Regions from separate parts of the Alteromonas sp. CyTr2 genome, predicted to be linked through region 1. Evidence: predicted binding sites of a transcription regulator. Region 1 holds the regulator's gene; each other region holds the start of a gene.

Region 1 (6,661 bases):
ATTATCCTACTAGGCCTGTTCATTTTCGTACTGGCAATGATGGCGTGGTTGTCGCTACAGGTAGATAAAGAAGACCCTCTGGTTGCGGAAACCGCAGATGAAATCCCCAAAGGCGTTTCAAATACGTCAGCCCTCATTTGGATTGGTGTAGGCCTTGTAATACTGCCATTAAGTGCTCACTTTTTGGTGAACTCAGCAGTAGAAATTGCCAGATACATGGGCATTTCGGATTTGGTTATCGGACTAACGATTATTGCGTTTGGTACAAGTCTACCTGAGCTAGCAGCAAGTGTTGCGGGTGTACTTAAAGGTGAAGACGATTTAGCACTGGGTAATATCATCGGCTCAAATATCTTCAACCTGCTTGCAGTACTTGGCATGCCCGGCTTAATCGCGCCTGGTATCCTGGACCCTGACGTTTACAACCGAGATATGTACGTAATGCTTGGTTTAACATTATTATTGTTCTTGTTCAGCTTCGATTTAATCGGCAAACGTACAATATCAAGAACAAATGGATTCATACTTCTGGCTTGCTTTATCGGCTATCAATTCTGGCTATTCGGATAATCATGAATACACAAACTCAGATGAACTATATCGACTCAGCGAAGCGCGTTATTGAAATTGAAACACAGGCTATTGCTAATCTGGCAGAGCGCTTAAACAATGAATTTATCGCTGCCTGTAATATTCTCTTTGCCTGCAAGGGTAAAGTTGTCGTGAGTGGTATGGGAAAGTCTGGGCATATCGGAAATAAAATTGCCGCTACGCTTGCCAGTACAGGTACTCCTGCATTTTTCATGCACCCTGGTGAAGCCAACCATGGCGACTTGGGCATGCTAAGCAAAGGCGATGTCTTACTCGCCATCTCTAATTCTGGCGAGACTAACGAGCTAGTTAACTTATTGCCCGTAGTTAAGCGCTTAGGCATACAGGTGGTCGCCATGACCAACAGTGCTTCCAGTTCATTGGGGCAACACGCAGATGTCGTACTTGATATCAGCGTTGAAAAAGAAGCGTGTTCGCTAGGTCTTGCTCCTACGTCAAGCACAACCGCCACACTGGTTATGGGTGATGCGCTTGCGGTAGCACTGCTCGACCAAAAAGGTTTCACCTCAGATGACTTTGCGCTTTCGCACCCAGGCGGTAGTTTAGGCAGAAAACTTCTGCTTAAAGTTAGCGATATCATGCTAAGCGGCAGTGATATCCCCCTTGTCCATGCCAGTGCTTCTGTCGCTGACGCACTGCTGGAAATATCTAAAAAGGGATTGGGTATGACAGGCGTGATAGCGGCAGACGGTACGCTGACAGGCGTCTTTACGGATGGCGACCTACGACGAATTCTCGATGCCCGCGTAGACGTACACAGTGCGACAGTAGAAGAAGTAATGACTAAAGGCGGCAAGACTACCACCGCAGGTCAGCTGGCTGTAGAAGCCCTGAATTTGATGGAAACCCATAAAATTAGTGCGTTAATGGTTACTGACGATAAGCGCAAACCTGTTGGGGCTTTTAACATGCATATGCTACTAAAAGCAGGAGTGCTTTAAATGACAACCACCTTGTACACGGAAATAAATGACTCGCTTTTCGCAAAACTAGCCAAGATAAAGTTGCTGGTATGTGACGTTGATGGTGTGTTCTCAGATGGCCGAATTTACTTAGGTAACGACGGTGAAGAACTTAAAGCATTCCATACCCGTGATGGATATGGTGTAAAAGCGCTAGTGAGCAATGGAGTGAATGTCGCGGTTATTACTGGACGTCGCTCTGCCATTGTTGAAAATAGAATGAAGGCACTGAATGTTGCACATATAATTCAAGGCGAAGAGAATAAAGCAGACGCGCTTAGTGACCTGATGAAACGCCTTGAGTTAAACACTGACGAAGTGGCTGCGGTAGGTGATGACATGCCAGATACGGGTATGTACAAGCACGTTGCGGTTAAAATTGCGGTTGCCGATGCCCATCCTTACGTAGCAAAACAAGCAAACTGGATTACGACCCTTCCCGGTGGGTTTGGCGCGGTCCGAGAAATATCGGATACCATTTTGCAGGCCAAAGGGGTAACAAATGAGATTTTTGGAGCTAGTGTATGAGCCTGTTTGGCTTTAATCGCTTAGGATTAAGTATATCGGCGCTATTTATTCTGGCGATGCTGATGTACATCCCTACGTGGATGGAAGAGCAGCCTGAAACGCAGGGGAATCGTGAAAACGATGCGCTAAAGCCCGCCTACAAAGCAAAAAATCTAACCACTACGCTGTACAATCAAGACGGTGAGTTAAATCACAAAGTATTTGCAGAGTCGATGGAGCATTACGACCAGCTTGGCTTTGTATTGTTTCAGCAACCTAAATACACCCTTTATACAGAAAACGCGTCATCACCATGGGTGGTAACCGCTGATGAAGGTACACTATACAATAACGAGCTAATCCAGCTGGAAAACCAAGTTAATATTGAGAACCAAACTGGCGATGACTTTGTCAGAAGTATATCGACCGAGTACATTCAAATTAATTTAGAAACCAAGCAAATGACATCTGACCAACCCGTTGAAATACTGGGCACCCAATATGTCATTTTAAGTAATGGGTTTAACGCGAATTTACGCACACAAGAATACGAGCTTTTAGATCATGTACAAACCACTTATTCCCCTAGCAACTAGTTTATTGCTTGCCATCGCTAGCGGTGCGGTACACGCCAGTGAAGATGATTTTTCGCAGCCCATAAAAATAGGCTCGAACACCCAGTTTATCGACGGTAAAAATAAAACCGCGTTGTACAAAGACGACGTACTCATAACTCAAGGCTCTTTGGTTATTGAAGCTGACGAAGTGGAAGTAATTGCCACTGACGGTGGTGGTCGTGAAATATTTATTGCTAGAGGAAAGCCTGCAAGCTATTCCCAGCAATTGGAAGACGGCACGCCAGTTTCGGCAAAAGCTAATGAAATACGCTATGAAGTGGTGAACCGAACGATTTCTCTTGCTGGAAACGCAGAGTTGAAACAAGACACCAGTAAAGTACAGGGTGACAACATCACGTTCGATATGATTACCGAGCAATTGCTAGCGACTGGCGGCGCAGGTAAGGATGGTGAGGGTCGAGTGACCACAGTATTCACACCTGAGACCATTCGCAAAACTTCGTCTAAGAAAGACAAAAAAGACAACGAGGGCAATGAATAGCAATGGCAACTTTGAGCGCTAAAAATCTTGCTAAGGCTTACAAGTCAAGACAGGTTGTACGAGATGTAAGCCTGTCTGTCTCAACGGGTCAAATTGTCGGTCTTCTTGGCCCAAATGGCGCTGGTAAGACCACCACATTTTACATGATTGTTGGTTTAGTGAATCTGGATAAAGGCAAGATTGAAATCGACGACAATGAGCTAACTCATCAGCCCATGCACGAGCGCGCACGCCGCGGAATTGGCTACCTACCGCAGGAAGCATCTATTTTCAGAAAGCTCACAGTGCATGAAAATATCATGGCCATTTTGCAAACCCGTAAAGATTTAAATTCACAACAGCAAGAAGAAGAAGCTGATGCGCTACTTGATGAATTTAATATTAACCATATACGTAATAGTACTGGGATGAGTTTGTCAGGGGGCGAACGCCGTCGCGTTGAGATTGCCCGCGCTCTGGCAGCAAAACCGCAATTTATTTTGTTAGACGAACCATTTGCTGGTGTTGATCCAATATCAGTTAATGATATAAAGAAGATAATACAACATCTTCGCGATAGGGGGATTGGAATCCTTATCACGGACCATAACGTACGAGAGACATTGGATGTTTGTGAAAAGGCGTACATTGTGAGTCATGGCGAGCTTATTGCGCAAGGAACGGCGGAACAGGTTTTAAGTAATCAAAAAGTAAGGGATGTATACCTAGGCGAACAATTCAGGCTATAGTTAATGTAACCGAATTGTCATTTTTCAGTTTCGCTCTGGTATATTCAATTTAGAGCATTTAAATAAGACGTAGATGAAACCATCTTTACAGCTAAAATTTAGCCAACAACTTACCATGACACCTCAGCTTCAGCAGGCCATTAAACTGCTGCAGCTTTCTACACTTGATCTTCAACAAGAGATCCAAGAAGCGCTCGATTCTAATCCGCTATTAGAAGTTGAAGAAGGTAACGACGAGCCGCAACTAGAAAAGAACAATATCGACAACGATGACAGCGGCTCTGAGGCCACTGCTTCTGCATCTAGTGACACACTAGAAGCCGGCGATGCACTTGAGAAAAACGATCTTCCCGATGAGCTGCCAATCGACAGCACATGGGACGAATACTACTCTGCTTCATCTTCGCCTGCTCCGGGTCCATCCAATGACGACGAGCAAATCTTCCAAGGTGAGACTACTGAAGATATTCAAGAGCACCTTCTTTGGCAAATGCGCCTTACCCATTTCTCGGATACCGATCGCGCAATCGCTACAGCAATCATCGACTCTATTGACGAGTCAGGTTATTTAACCGTTACGCTAGACGATATTTTAGAAGCAGTTAACGACGATGAAATGGAAGAGCCGATAGAAATGGACGAAGTTGAATGTGTTCTTAAACGCATTCAAATGTTTGATCCCATTGGTTCAGGTTCTCGCTCTCCGCAAGAGTGCCTTATGGTGCAATTGCGTCAGTTTTCAGAAGACACGCCGTGGCTTGCTGAAGCGAAACAACTGATTGAAGAGTACTCTGACTTACTGAGCAGCAAAGACTATCGCACCCTAATGCGTAAAAGCCGATTAAAAGAAGATCAGCTACGCGAAGCAATGCGTTTACTTCAAACCTTGAATCCTCGCCCAGGTAGTGCTTTAGTTACTAAAGAGCCTGAGTATGTTATTCCTGATGTCTCAGTAACCAAGAAAAATGGCCGTTGGGTGGTTGAGCTGAACCCCGACAGTCTGCCTAAATTAAGCGTAAACCAACAGTACGCTGCAATGAGTCGCCGTGCCAAGAATAGTAGCGACTCACAATTCATCCGCTCACATATGCAAGAGGCCAAGTGGTTCATTAAGAGCCTTGAATCTCGTAACGAAACCTTGATGAAGGTTGCAAACTGCATTGTGCAGCAACAAATGGGCTTTTTTGAGCACGGCCCGGAAATGATGAAACCAATGGTGCTAAATGATGTCGCAGAAATGGTAGATATGCACGAATCGACTATTTCGCGTGTGACAACGCAAAAGTATATGCATACGCCACGTGGAATTTTCGAATTGAAGTATTTCTTCTCTAGCCACGTTGCAACTGAGTCTGGTGGTGAATGTTCATCTACAGCGATTCGTGCATTGATCAAGAAATTAGTGGCTGCTGAAAAGCCTAGCAAGCCGCTAAGTGATAGCAAGATTGCTTCATTGTTGGCCGAACAAGGCATTAAAGTTGCCCGGCGAACAATAGCAAAGTACCGGGAATCGTTGTCGATCCCGCCGTCGAACCAACGCAAGAGCCTTATTTAAACGGGCTTAATAATATAAGGAAGACGAAATATGCAAATCAACCTTACTGGTCATCATGTCGAAATCACCGACTCTTTGCGTAATTATGTCGATACGAAGTTCAGCAAACTTGAACGTCACTTTGATCACATTTCTAATGTGCATGTCATCCTGAACGTTGAAAAATTAAATCAAAAAGCCGAAGCGACCGTTCATTTAAGTGGCGCTGAAGTATTCGCATCCTCAGAAAATACCGACATGTATGCGGCGATTGACAGCATGGTTGATAAACTCGACCGGCAGGTAATCAAGCATAAGGAAAAACTGAAAAAACATTAGTAGTTAATAAAGCATGGATATACAAGCCATCGTAAGTCTGGACCGCACCGAGTGTGCGGTTCAGTGTAATAGTAAAAAGCGAATTCTTGAGATCATCGCTGATATTGCCGCCAAGCAAAACGAGAACATCGATCAGGCGACAGTACTCAACAGTTTAATGGCTCGAGAACGCATGGGTAGTACAGGCATAGGCAATGGTATCGCCCTGCCCCACGGCCGTTTAGCGGGTCTTGAGAAAGTGATAGCAATTGTTGTAACCAGCACGCCAGCTATCGACTTTGACGCCCTTGATGAAAAGCCCGTAGACATCTTTTTTGCGCTACTCGTTCCCGAGGAGCAAACCGAAGGACACCTACAAACGCTAGCCACCGTGGCTGGCAAACTAAGCGACAAAGAAACGATTAAAGCAATACGTCGCGCAACGACAAGCGACGAAATTCTTTCTGCATTAAATTAATCATTGTGCGCCTAAGTATTGATAGTTAGGCGCGTAATTCGACAACGTGTATGCGATAAAACCAGAGTATTAGGGAGAAATTAGGTGAAGCTGATCATAATCAGTGGTCGTTCGGGTTCTGGTAAATCTGTCGCACTTCGCGCATTGGAAGATTTAGGTTATTACTGTGTTGATAATATCCCGGTAAACTTGCTTCCCACACTAACTCATACTGTTGTTGATGAGTATGATCAGGTAGCGGTAAGTATTGATGTTCGAAACTTGCCTAAGAATCCTGACGATTTGGTAGAAATACTAGACTACCTGCCTTCTTCGTGGTCGATGACCATCGTTTACATTGATGCAAGCGATGACGTATTGGTTAAGCGCTTTAGCGAAACCCGACGCCTTCATCCCCTTGCTA
Region 2 (6,661 bases), on a different contig from region 1:
AGCACTTGGCTTTAAGCCCCTACCCGCCATCCTGTTTGCTCAAGCGACTAATGCTCTTTTACTGCCAATTATTGCCATATTTCTATTGGTCGTTATGAATAAAAGCACCGCACTGGGGGAGTTAAGAAACACATGGAAAAGTAACCTGGCAGGCTTTCTAGTAGTGGGTACTGTGATTGGTTTAGGCCTGTATAAACTAATCGGCGTATTTAGCTAATCTCCAAAATGGCAAAAATGGGGTCAGAGTAATTTTCTCCCTTTGTATGTCATTATAGTGTGCACTCGCAGATAGCAATGAAATTACGTGACTAACAAACTTACTGCATATGAGAAGGGCCAAAGTAATACTTTGGCCTTTTTTAATAGAGAGCGTAGCTGCAAAAAGTACTCTGCCCCCATTTTGGGGCTGAAAAAGTACTCTGACCCCTATTTTTAGCTGGCGAGGCGTTGCAGAATATCCTGGAGCATCGCTTTACTGCAGCCAAAGTTAATTCTGAAATGATCCGCCTTGTGAAAATCGATGCCTGGTGACGGGCCTACGCCTTTCTCTTCGGCCCACTGCTGGACGTTCTCTACACCTAGTCCACTGGCGTCTACCCACGCAAGGAACGTCGCATCGGCTTTGAGCATTTTAAGCCCGTCAATGCTGTTTACTGTGTTAAACACCATATCTCTGTTTTCACGCAAGTAGGTAAGTTGCTGCTGATGCCACTCATCACATTGAGTGAATGCTGCTTCTGTAGCCGCTAAGCCCAATACAGTAACCCAAGGTACGATGCCCGCTGCGGCATTGGTAAATGCCTGACGCAGCTGGCGATTAGGGATGATGGCAAAAGACGTTCCCAAACCAGCAATATTAAATGTTTTACTGGCAGCCATTAGCGTAACGCTATTTTCAGCAAGGTTGGACTCGCGGCCCGCCGGTATGTGCTGCTTGCCATCTTCTAGAATAAGGTCGCAGTGGATTTCATCAGAACATAGCTTAACGTTGTTCGCGTTACAGATCTCGGCAATGCGATCTAATTCAGCTTTAGTAAGCACCGAACCTACCGGGTTCATTGGGTTACAAAGAATAAACAGCTTACATTTAGGATCAGCCGCTTCTCTTTCTAATGCTTCAAAATCTAACGTATAGCGCGCACCTTCAACACTCGAGATAGTTTCAGAACTTGTGCCGTCGTCATTTTGCACTACCGTGCCTATATCTACCCGTTCGAGACCATTTAGCTTTGGGGCAGCCAGTAGAGGCGGATAATTAGGTGTTTGAATAAGTACTTTATCACCGGGTTCACAATAGGCTTTACACGCTACGTTAAACGCTGGCACAACGCCTGGTGTCCACACTAGCCACTCGGGTTGAATTTCCCAATTATGCTTATCTTTAAGCCATCTCACTACAGCCTGAATGGCGCCTTCGTGATGTGCAGGCAGTATGTAACCCATGTTGCCATGCTCAACCTGACCCGAAATGGCGTCTAGAATTGGCTGCGCGCAACGAAACTCAGTATCGGCAACCCACGCAGGAATGATGTCTTTCCCTTTGTACTTTTGCCATTTGAACGAAAACGTGTCTTTTCTGGGAGGGGTATTATCGAATAAGGCGCTCACATTACATCCTGTTGCATAAAAACTTATGCCACCAGTGTAGAATTTTAGCGCCTCATAAACTAGGGGCGTGAGATGAATTAACCCGAATTTTCTATATCGAAATGTACTTTAATAGAGATAAATTAACACGTTAAAGCCAAAGGTAAATTGCGCTTTGCTGTCCTAACCTGTTTTACGTTGTCATCGTTAACCACGAAGTAGATTTTTGGCTCTCATGCACACCTTTAGCGTGCGATACATAAAATGAAAAACAACCTACAGGCTTAGCTGGCCTGCGACACCGCCTCTCTCGATTTTTGAACTAGCTCTTCCATATTGAGTGGCTTAGCAAGAAAACCGGTAACCTGAAGTTTACGCGCTTCTATCACTAACTCTTTGTTAGGGTCGGCAGTAATGAGTAAAAATGGAACGTCCAACCCCGAAGACTGACAGGTTTTTAGAAGACTTAGTCCATCATAATCCGGCATTACTTGGTCACTGATGATCAAGCTGATAGATTCTGCGGTTTGTTGCAGCAAAAAATCCCTTGCAAATTTACTACGTGTAAATGGATACACGGTGGCGTCTAACTGCGTTTCCAACGCGTCAGTAATAAGGTCAAGCGTGATAGGATCATCTTCAACTACTGCTACAGAAAACACTACCCTTCCCCTTTTTGTTAGGTCATTAGCCGTAAATATTACAACGACTTAGCTCACGTGTTAAGGCATCAGTCTATTGTACCAATCCGCATAGATTAATGCTCGCTGGGTATTGATCTATGCGGACTGATTTTCCAAGCATAGAATCTCTGAACGCTTTTGACCACTAACCTTTGGTCGATATTTAAACTTTTTCTAACGTTTTAGTGATAATGCTAGAAAGCAGCTTTTTTGATGGGAAGTGACGGTGTGTAAGTTGAGACACGAGTTGAAAGATTGCAGGCCAAACTCATCGGCAAAATGGAAAAAAAATGCCAGCTGACGCTGGCATTTTCAAAATCAATGTAAGTCTTAGAAGCTATTAAGACTTAGGTGCACGTGATGCACGCTTACGCTCGTTTTCTGTAAGAAGCTTCTTACGAATACGGATAGATTCAGGCGTTACTTCTACTAGTTCGTCGTCATCGATGAACTCAAGCGCTTGCTCAAGTGACATTCTGATTGGTGGAACTAGTGTTTGCGCTTCGTCAGTACCTGATGCACGAACGTTAGTAAGCTGCTTACCTTTAAGGGCGTTTACAGTAAGGTCGTTGTCACGGCTGTGAATACCGATAACCATACCTTCGTACACTTCAACACCGTGACCGATGAATAGACGACCGCGTTCTTGAAGGTTAAACAGAGCGTTAGTTAGTGCTTTACCGTTTGCATTAGCGATTAGAACACCGTTCTTACGCTTACCGATGATACCGCCTTTGTACGGACCATAGTGATCGAACGTGTGATATAGCAAGCCAGAACCCGACGTTAACGTCATGAACTCTGTTTGGAAACCAATTAGGCCACGGCTTGGAATGATAAAGTCGATACGTACACGACCTTTACCATCTGGAGACATGTCAGTCATTTCTGCTTTACGCAGACCAAGCTGTTCCATGATTGAACCCTGGTGCTGTTCTTCACAGTCGATAGTCAGGGTTTCGTATGGTTCTTGCGTTGCGCCGTCAACTTCTTTCAGAATTACTTCTGGACGTGACACTGCAAGCTCGTAACCTTCACGACGCATGTTTTCGATAAGAATACCTAGGTGAAGTTCACCACGACCAGATACGCGGAACTTGTCCGGATCAGGCATTTCTTCAACGCGCAGTGCAACGTTGTGTACTAGTTCGTCTTTAAGGCGCTCTAGAATGTTACGTGACGTTACATACTTACCTTCTTTACCTGCAAACGGCGAGGTGTTTACCTGGAACGTCATGGTTACTGTAGGCTCGTCAACCGTAAGTGGAGGAAGTGCTTCTACAGTGTTGACGTCACAAATGGTGTCAGAGATCTTAAGTTCGCCAAGACCTGTGATTGCAATGATGTCGCCCGCGTGCGCAGATTCAACTTCGTGACGAGCAAGGCCAAGGTAGCCGTAAACTAAGCCTACTTTGCCGTTGCGCTTTTTGCCATCAGCAGTAACAACCGTTACTTGTTGATTTGGCTTAACAGAACCACGCTTAACACGACCTACGCCGATAACACCCACGTATGAGTTGTAGTCAAGCTGAGAGATCTGCATTTGGAATGCGCCGTCGATATCTGCATCAGGAGGAGAAACCTGGTCAACGATAGTTTGGAACAATGCCGTCATATCGTCTTCTTTAGTATCTGCATCTAGTGATGCCCAACCGTTAAGTGCAGACGCATAAACAACTTGGAAATCTAGCTGTTCGTCAGTTGCACCTAGGTTGTCGAATAGGTCGAAAACTTGATCCATAACCCAATCAGGACGCGCACCAGGCTTGTCGATTTTGTTGATAACAACAATTGGCTTAAGACCTTGAGCAAATGCCTTTTGCGTAACGAAACGGGTTTGTGGCATCGGGCCTTCTTGCGCATCTACAAGTAGAAGTACAGAGTCAGCCATCGACATTACACGCTCTACTTCACCACCGAAGTCAGCGTGTCCTGGAGTGTCTACGATGTTGATACGGTAGTCGTTCCAGTTAATCGCTGTGTTCTTAGCTAGGATGGTAATGCCACGTTCTTTCTCGATGTCGTTCGAGTCCATTACGCGCTCTTCTTGCTCGCCTCGAGATTCAAGGGTGCCAGACTGCTGTAACAGTTTGTCTACCAGGGTGGTCTTACCGTGGTCAACGTGGGCGATGATTGCGATGTTACGCAATTTATTAATATCAGTGGTATTCATGCTTATATAGAGCCTGTGTAAATCAACGTCTACTTCAATTCAGTGGAAAGGAGTATGCGTTAGATTTGTTGCAAAAAAATGCAGATAGAAAAATTTGCGCGGATTGTACAGAAAAACCACGACGTTTGCGCATCTTTTTTTTGATGGAAACGAGTTTTATTGGTTTTCAAACACTTGTTCAACAAATAACCAGCCCCGTTGCACCTAATTGATCATATTTGGTGGCTATACGCTACAAAGTAATCTAGGCTGATTGACGTACAAATGAGCACAAAACGCCATATTGGTGCAACATTGCACCAATATAATGCAATTTAATTCAAACGGAAGTGATAGATGCCCGTCTATGCCACAGAAATCGGTATACATATAGATGGCATGATAATCGCTTTCACTTTTGCCACTGTTGGAGTGAAGCTGATCATTCCGCATTTTTACATTAAACCTGGAGGACACGATGTCAGTAGAAAAGGCATTAGAGCTGATTAAAGAAAGTGAAGCGAAGTTTGTAGATTTACGTTTTACCGATACAAAGGGTAAAGAACAACACGTATCTATTCCTGCGAGCGTTGTTGATGAAGAGTTTTTCGAAGAAGGTAAAATGTTCGATGGTTCTTCAATCGCTGGCTGGAAAGGCATCAACGAATCAGACATGGTTCTTCTTCCAGACGCAACAAGCTGCGTAGTTGACCCTTTCGCTGAAGAGACACAAGTAAACATCCGTTGTGACATCGTTGAACCTTCAACAATGGAAGGTTATGAGCGTGACCCTCGTTCAGTTGCTCGTCGTGCAGAAGAATTCCTAAAATCAACTGGCATCGGTGACACATGTTTCTTCGGCCCAGAGCCAGAGTTTTTCCTTTTTGATGACGTACGCTTCCACACTGACATGGCGGGTTCTTTCTACAAGATTGACTCTTCTGAAGCAAAGTGGAACTCTGGCGAAGAGTTTGAAGGCGGCAACATGGCACACCGCCCTGGCGTTAAAGGCGGTTACTTCCCAGTACCACCAGTGGACTCTGCTCACGATATCCGTGCTGCAATGTGTCTAGTTATGGAAGAGATGGGCCTTGTTATCGAAGCGCACCACCACGAAGTAGCAACTGCTGGCCAAAACGAAATTGCTTGCCAATTCAATACGCTAGTTAAGAAAGCTGACGAAATTCAAGTTTACAAGTATGTTGTTCACAACGTTGCACACGCATACGGTCAAACAGCTACCTTTATGCCTAAGCCGCTTGTTGGCGATAATGGTTCTGGTATGCACTGTCACCAATCTATCTCTAAAGATGGCGTAAACATCTTTGCAGGTGACAAGTACGCAGGTCTTTCTGAGGAAGCACTTTACTACATTGGTGGTATCATCAAGCACGCGCGCGCAATCAACGCGTTTGCTAACGCTTCTACTAACTCATACAAGCGTCTGGTTCCTGGATTCGAAGCACCGGTAATGCTTGCATACTCTGCACGTAACCGTTCTGCATCTATTCGTATTCCTCACGTAACTAGCGATAAAGCACGTCGTATTGAAGTACGTTTCCCTGACCCAACAGCTAACCCATACCTAGCGTTCACTGCTATGCTTATGGCGGGTATCGACGGTATTAAGAACAAGATCCACCCTGGTGATTCAATGGATAAAGACTTGTACGACCTACCGCCAGAAGAAGCTGCTGAAATTCCAACAGTTGCAAGCTCGCTAGAAATGGCACTTGAAGCTCTTGATAACGACCGTGACTTCCTTAAAGCTGGTGGCGTTATGACTGACGACATGATTGATGCATACATCGATCTTAAGTCTGAAGAAGTAACGAAACTTAACATGACTACTCACCCTGTTGAGTTCGACATGTACTACAGCTTGTAAATTCGCACTGTATAGTAATTTATACTAAAGCCCGCTCTGCGGGCTTTTTTTATGCGTACAATTTATCTACTATGTTTTTATAGCTATGCTAACGAATACTCTTTCATACTGCATCAACTGCGCACAGGGCTTTGCCCGCTTGCATCTGCATACAACTAGAAAGATTATCCATAAGCCAAACATAGCAAGCTATATGAATTAGCCAGCTAGCCAAAACCACATTGATTAGGTAACGACACGTGCACTACATGACGCGACACATTTGCTTAATTTCGCTATTACTAAGTAGCGGCAATGGCTTACTGCCTGTGCAAGCGGAAATGCTGAGCCAAGAAAGTACCCAGCAAGAAG
Region 3 (6,661 bases), on a different contig from region 1:
TATCGTCGTGATAGAAAACCGCGCTGCGATACTGTGTGCCTACATCATTGCCCTGTCTGTTAAGCTGTGTAGGGTTATGCAGCGCAAAGAAAATCTCTAGTATCTCTCGGTAGCTAATGCTGTCGGCATCAAACGTTACTTGTACCACTTCAGCATGGCCAGTATTTCCTTTGCATACCTCTTCATAGGTTGGATCGGCCTTTTCGCCTCCAGCATAGCCAGAAATTGCTTTTTCCACGCCTTCAACGCTATTAAACGCTGATTCGATACACCAAAAGCATCCGCCTGCCAACGTGGCGACTTGTAAATTTGCCATAGTAAAAACCTCTCTTAATCTTTGTCTGTAGTGTGGGTGCGGGTAGGTCACAACACAAGTCATCCAAGCGTGTTTTTTTATCGTATAAACGAATATTAAATAAGAATAATGTGCGAGCTGAGTGAAAGGTTTTAACATGTGAGGCTAGCTGCTTTCTTTCAAGCAGTTTGCAACTGGTAAGAATGCGTATAAACGTGTTCAAAATTTGGCAGAGGTATTCAGTCGTGATTATTTTTTATGACGGGTATTGTCCGTTGTGTATCGCTGAAATGCGTCATTTAAGAAAAAGAGACAAGCACAACAAATTAACATTGGTAGATATTCAGGCCCCCGATTTTTCGAACCGTTATCCAACCATGGATTGGCATGCACTCAATGCAAGAATTCACGGACTTCGTGAAGACGGGACGTTGATAACTGGCCTTGATGTCACTCATGAAGCATGGAAATCCGTGGGCATGGGTTGGCTATATGCACCGCTTCGCTGGCCTGTTATTCGTTATGTAGCCGATGCTTTCTACAATGTATTCGCAAAACATAGATACACCATTTCATACCTGTTAACAGGTAAAAAACGCCAGTGCGATCGCTGCATACCAGGAGAAGCCAGTGAAAAATAACGTCCTAATAGTGGGCGCGTCGGGGGGGATTGCGTCTGCGCTTATTGAGCAATATAGCAGTGAAGGTGCTAGGGTGTTCGCGGTTAGTCGCGCCTCTATATCTGACACCAATCATTCTGGGGATGTTACCTATCATCAGCTGGCCGAACAGGACCATAGGCACATAAGCGAATTTGTTGAACAGCTGGCTGAACAGCAGGTTGTGTTAACTACGGTAGTAATAACAACCGGTTTTTTGCATAACGAAAGCGATGGCATTCATCCTGAGAAACGTTTGGAAGATGTCAGCGAGCAGGCCTTAGCGGCTTATTTTTCGACTAACAGCATTATTCCCGCAATGTGGCTCAAGTATTTAGTGAATATCATGAGTAAAGAAGGTTCAACCCTTGTTTGCTTAAGCGCGAGAGTAGGGAGTATTTCAGATAATGGACTTGGAGGGTGGTACGGCTACCGCGCGTCGAAAGCGGCGCTCAACATGTTGGTTAAAACGGCGTCGGTAGAATACAAGCGCAGATTGAAAGACGTGATGCTTGTTTGTTATCACCCTGGGACGGTTGATACGGGGCTTTCTAAGCCTTTTCAAAAGAACGTCGCTGCCAAGAAACTGTTCACGCCTGAGTTTACCGCTAAACAGCTTATTCATCACCTTTCGGCGCTTAATCGAGACCAAACTTGTCATTTTATCGACTGGAATGGCGAAGTGGTAACTTGGTGATACGGTCTAACATCATTTCAGCAAGTCCAACATCAAGACTTTTTATTTCACTGCTGTTACCATGCTATTTTTGGGAATGGTGCAGCGTATTGATAAGCCCATAGAGGTAGCAATACAACGCGTTGACGCCACACGTGAGTCATAACAATAAATGCCATCCTGATAATAAATAATACCAGTTCGCTAGGCTTGATTCTTACGAATAGTAAGTACCGACAACCAGCATAAATTGTGAGCACACGACGTTTTTGTGCATCACAAGGCGTGATACGGCGAACTGCTATAACAATAACTCAACAAGAGGAAGGGATATGAGCGGGGCCAGAGAACAGTTCGGATCGCGCATAGGTTTTATTTTGGCTGCTGCAGGTTCTGCGGTAGGCATAGGTAATTTGGTAGGGTTTCCTGTCGGTGCAGCTAAAAATGGCGGTGGTGCATTTCTTTTAATGTACGCTATTTTCGTTTTTGCCATTTGTTTACCGGTAATGCTGGCGGAAATGTCAGTTGGTCGCCATGCTAAAAAAGACCCGCTTGGTGCATACAGTGATATAAGCGGTAATGAAAAGAAATGGAAAGTCGCGGGGTGGCTAGCTATTGCTACGCCATTCATGATTGCCGTTTTCTACATGGTTATTACCGTGTGGCTTTTCGGCTATTTGTTCGAAGCAGTAAGCGGAAATCTAGACAAGTTAGCTAACCCAGAAACCTTTGGGCTGTTTATTAACTCAGAAGCCATCTTTTTATATATGGCGGCCGTTGTTGGTGTGGTCTACCTCATCCTTCAAGGCGGTGTAAAAGAAGGGATAGAAAAAGCGGCAAAGCTGCTCATGCCTGCGCTTTTCGTGATGCTAATCGGTCTCGTTATCTTCGTATTAACTCGCGAAAATGCGATGGCTGGCGTTGAGTTCTACATCGTTCCTGAGTTTTCAAAAATCACTGCTGAAGTGGTGAATGGTGCGCTATCGCAGGCCTTTTTCTCTCTATCGTTGGGCATGGGTATTCTTATAACCTATGGTAGCTACATTGATAAGCGTGCAGATGTACCGAGCGCAGCCAAGCTGGTGGCGTTAACGGATACGGCCGTGGCGTTCACTGCGGGTTTGATGATCCTTCCAGCCATCTTCTCTTTTAACCCAGACATTAACCCTGATGATTTAAGTGAATCGTCAGTGGGCATGATTTTTACTTACCTGCCTAGTATCTTTCTAGCGTTACAAGACTCGATTGGATATATGGGCGCATCGATTGTCGCTAGCTTGTTCTTCCTACTAGTGTTCTTTGCGGCAATTACGTCGCTAGTGTCTATTTTTGAAGTACCTGTTGCGGCGCTTATGGATGAAAAAGGTGTAAGCCGTAAATGGGCGCTTGGGTCGCTAGGAAGCATTATGATTTTGCTAGCCATCCTAAGTGCGTTGTCATTCGGTAAAGTTGATATGCTTACGTCGTTTATGCACTACGCTGGCGCAGATAAATCACTATTTGATGTCATTTACGATGTGTTCTACGACACGATTTTGCCTTTAAACGGCTTGCTAATTTGTTTGTTTGTTATTTATCGTTGGAAGAGTGCAAACTTCAATGCTTCTTTGGAAGAGGGCAGCAGTGGTTACAAAGGCAGCTGGTTTGAAAAGTACGTGGATATTTCGCTTAAAACCTTTATTCCGCTTATTTTACTCGTGATTTTTGTAAACACGGTAGCGGTAAAATACTTCGGGTTGAGCCTATTCGGATAGTCAGGTTTTATAAGAAATGACGTGAGCTAGCAGTGAGCTCAACTTAAAAACGGCAAGCCTAAAGCTTGCCGTTTTTGTTTGTGTCAGAGTATGTATTTTCACTAAGTGAAAGCCTAAAACATGCGATAGGGGTCGCTATACTCTGGTGTAATATTTAGCCTTGCCCAGCTTTGTGCGGCGTCAATCACTTTGCCAGCAGGTTCTGCTTCAGTATCAGAAAAGCGAGGAGCATCAATATCCATCGCCTTCGCTGCATCCACGTAATAAATACCGCGCTTAGGATGAGACAAGCTGCAAAGGTGAATAACATCGTTAAGCGGCATGCCACAAATGATGGTCGTCAGCGCAGATACAATGTCGTACACATGTACAAGGTTTATTCGCTTATTTCCTGCATCTAACTGTTTTCCACTTAACGAGCGGGCGGGGTGACGGTCTGGGCCTACTAAACCGGCTAGGCGAACAATACTGATATCAATCTGACCTCGTTTAGACAATAAATAGTCTTCAATAGTCACGTGGGCTTTGGCCGAGGCTGTTTGCGGCTGTGTAGTGCTGACTTCGGACACTACCTCATTTGTTGCATCGCCGTAAACCGACGTGGTGCTGATAAACACGATATGCGCCACCTTTACGCTGATGGCTGCGTCTATCAACTGCAGCATATTGTTGGTGTATGACGCGAGATCTGTGTTTCTCCTGCCAGGGGGAATATTTAGCAACAAGGTAGCGTTTGGCAAATGGTTACAAAGCGCTGATGTATCTTCGCCCAGGGCATATTCAATTGCGGTGATACCTTGGTCTTTTAACGCGAGACGTTTCTGTTGGCTTCGAGTGGTGCCAACAATATTGACCTTTCCTGAAAGTGCGTTGCCCACATAGCTGGCTAACCAGCCGTAGCCACTAATTACTACATTTTGAGTCATCGATTAAATACCCCTTTGTTTAGGGCTTAAGAGTACATTAATTGGAGGGCGGTTGTCGTTAACTGTAAAAAATGAAAAACCGACTGGGTTACAGTCGGTTTTCTAAGGTGAGTGGTTAGCGTTGTAAGTCTTTTCGCTCTGCGCGTTTAGTTCGCTAAATTCTCCAACTACATTTTCATTTCGTCGTTGTGGTCATGGTGGTTGCCTTGATCAATATCTAGCAGGTTCAAGTCATCTAGCCCCGATATGGATGCCTGCATTTTGCCTTCGGCATAATCTGCTTTCTTCAGTACCTTACACAATGCATCGCCTTTTTCTTCTAGCGCAGCCGCTTGGCTTTCTAAGCGATATTCTAAATCTTCACCCCAGCGCTCCATCTTTTGCTCAAACTCAGACATATCACCGCCTTCCCACAACATTTGTGTTCCTACCGCAATAAGTATTCTACCCATAGACTCACTGATTAAAGACTCAATTTGCGCTTCGAATTCTTGCTCCCAGCTTTCGTCAAACCAACCTGGCTCATCGAATTTAGTAGAATCAACGCGAATATTCCCTGCGTCATCATAGAATGAAGTGTTTAGTTTGGTTTCAAGTGAGTCGAACAGTTCACGAAAATCGTCACCCATTTGATCGCCGCCTAACAGTTCAGTAAATACTTCAGTCACTGCCACGTTGGCAATTTGCAGCCCTTCACTGGCGATATTCAAGGTCATAGGGATGGCGATATCAATGTTGTTGTAATATTCACTTACCCAGCGCTGTTGTTCGCTGTCAAGCGATACTGATTCACCGTTAATGGTCATATTGTGATGGGAGTCAATCGTCATCACTGAGCCATTGTCCATCTGTACCGTTAGGTCACCTTGGTAATATTGAATATGACCATCAAGCTCCATGTCACAACTGTTGTTTTGAAAGCTGCTGTCATGCGCAAATGCGTGGCCGCTCATTAAAGCACTGGTAAGGGCAACTGAAAGTAATAGTTTCTTAGACATTGTTCATTCCTTAATTTACGTGTGACGCGTTAACGAAAGTGCTCGAAGCAAACTGCAATGCGTTGTAGTGTCACTGTCAGATAGACGCTAACGATACTCGCTGTTATACCTAAGGTAGAGCAATGGCCTTGCCAATATTTAAAGTCTATATCTTTCAAATGGTTAGTGATATTTGATGATTTCTTTATGCTTTGCTAAATACACTATTTAGTGAGATTACCAACTAATTAGTAGTTTTGACTAAGATCAATTAATACCAATAGCGGTACATTTAAGCCAATCCAAGCATGGTTAAATCTTATTTATTGGTGCATAATACCGCCAATATTTTTAAGGGGTTATCACAATGGCTGATTGGATTAATGCAATTATGTTTGGTGTTGCGCTAATTGCCTTTACGCTAGGGCTAAGCAGCATCGTTATGGGCTTTATGACTGCTAAAGCAGGTGCTGAAGGTATGCAGGAAAAAATCGAGTACGGTTTTTTTGGCGTTACTGGTTTAGTACTTTGCTTACTGATGGCCTACGCATTGGCTTAAGCGATAAGCATTAAAAAAACCGGCTATCTCAGCCGGTTTTTTTTCGTCTTGAACAAGTCTTTATTCATCACTGCCTTATCGATTAGGTTCGCTCTTCTCCAGAGCATCCTCAGGCGCATTGTCGCTTTCGGGACTGTTTCTATAAGCGCTTTGTTCGCGATGGGCAAGCAGCGACAAATGTCCATCACGTTGATAAGCGCGTAAATCGAACAAATCCAGCATAGCCATAACGTGGTCGAAAATATCCGCCTGTACTTTTTCGTACCTCACCCATTCCTTTTGTGCACTGAAGCAGTAAATTTCTAAAGGTAAACCAAGCTCATTAGGCGGTAGCTGCCTAACCATTAGGGTTAGTTCTTGGTTTATATCTGGGTGCTTGCGCAAGTATGCCTCTAAATAAGCTCTAAAAGTGCCGATGTTGGTAAGGCGACGGCTGTTTAGCAGATCCGACTCATCAATGGAGTAATCTCGGTGATAAGCGCGGAGCTCATTTTTCTTCTTATCGATATATTCGTTGATATAGCGAATTTTCGAAAAGCGCTCTAGCATATCGTTGTCACAAAGCTTAATAGAGTGCACATCAATATAAATGGCGCGCTTAATTCTGCGTCCGCCAGACTCTTGCATACCGCGCCAGTTCTTTACTGCTTCTGTAGTAAGGCTGTAAGTCGGCAGCGTAGAAATGGTTTTATCCCAGTTCTGTACTTTGACGTTGGTAAGGCCTATCTCGAGTATTTCACCATCTACTTCATACTTAGGCATGGCAATCCAGTCGCCCGTATTAAACATGCGGTTAGCGGCTATTTGAATGCCGG

The links. Region 1 encodes sigma-54, which starts transcription at its own class of promoters, with help from an activator protein. Its sites were predicted from a motif close to GTTGGCACGNNNNTNGNNT; they were not measured.
Region 2: the regulator sigma-54 is predicted to act here: its motif matches at 4,816-4,834, upstream of glnA (glutamate--ammonia ligase).
Region 3: the regulator sigma-54 is predicted to act here: its motif matches at 5,426-5,444, upstream of QME20_RS15255 (DUF2884 family protein).

Annotation. Positions count from the first base shown of each region.
Region 1 covers NZ_CAMZMZ010000021.1:10,644-17,304, forward strand. The annotation lists gene QME20_RS12090 (calcium/sodium antiporter) at 1-570, shown strand, start outside; gene QME20_RS12095 (KpsF/GutQ family sugar-phosphate isomerase) at 573-1,553, shown strand; gene kdsC (3-deoxy-manno-octulosonate-8-phosphatase KdsC) at 1,554-2,102, shown strand; gene lptC (LPS export ABC transporter periplasmic protein LptC) at 2,099-2,677, shown strand; gene lptA (lipopolysaccharide transport periplasmic protein LptA) at 2,646-3,200, shown strand; gene lptB (LPS export ABC transporter ATP-binding protein) at 3,203-3,928, shown strand; gene QME20_RS12120 (RNA polymerase factor sigma-54) at 4,002-5,483, shown strand; gene hpf (ribosome hibernation promoting factor) at 5,514-5,801, shown strand; gene ptsN (PTS IIA-like nitrogen regulatory protein PtsN) at 5,815-6,258, shown strand; gene rapZ (RNase adapter RapZ) at 6,343-6,661, shown strand, end outside.
Region 2 covers NZ_CAMZMZ010000007.1:83,895-90,555, reverse strand. The annotation lists gene QME20_RS06320 (Nramp family divalent metal transporter) at 1-217, shown strand, start outside; gene QME20_RS06315 (PatB family C-S lyase) at 433-1,608, opposite strand; gene QME20_RS06310 (response regulator) at 1,872-2,249, opposite strand; gene typA (translational GTPase TypA) at 2,611-4,443, opposite strand; gene glnA (glutamate--ammonia ligase) at 4,901-6,310, shown strand; gene QME20_RS06295 (DUF4124 domain-containing protein) at 6,559-6,661, shown strand, end outside.
Region 3 covers NZ_CAMZMZ010000032.1:29,973-36,633, reverse strand. The annotation lists gene msrA (peptide-methionine (S)-S-oxide reductase MsrA) at 1-316, opposite strand, end outside; gene QME20_RS15275 (DUF393 domain-containing protein) at 541-936, shown strand; gene QME20_RS15270 (SDR family NAD(P)-dependent oxidoreductase) at 926-1,651, shown strand; gene QME20_RS15265 (sodium-dependent transporter) at 1,963-3,384, shown strand; gene QME20_RS15260 (NAD-dependent epimerase/dehydratase family protein) at 3,498-4,310, opposite strand; gene QME20_RS15255 (DUF2884 family protein) at 4,478-5,308, opposite strand; gene QME20_RS15250 (hypothetical protein) at 5,655-5,846, shown strand; gene QME20_RS15245 (mechanosensitive ion channel domain-containing protein) at 5,922-6,661, opposite strand, start outside.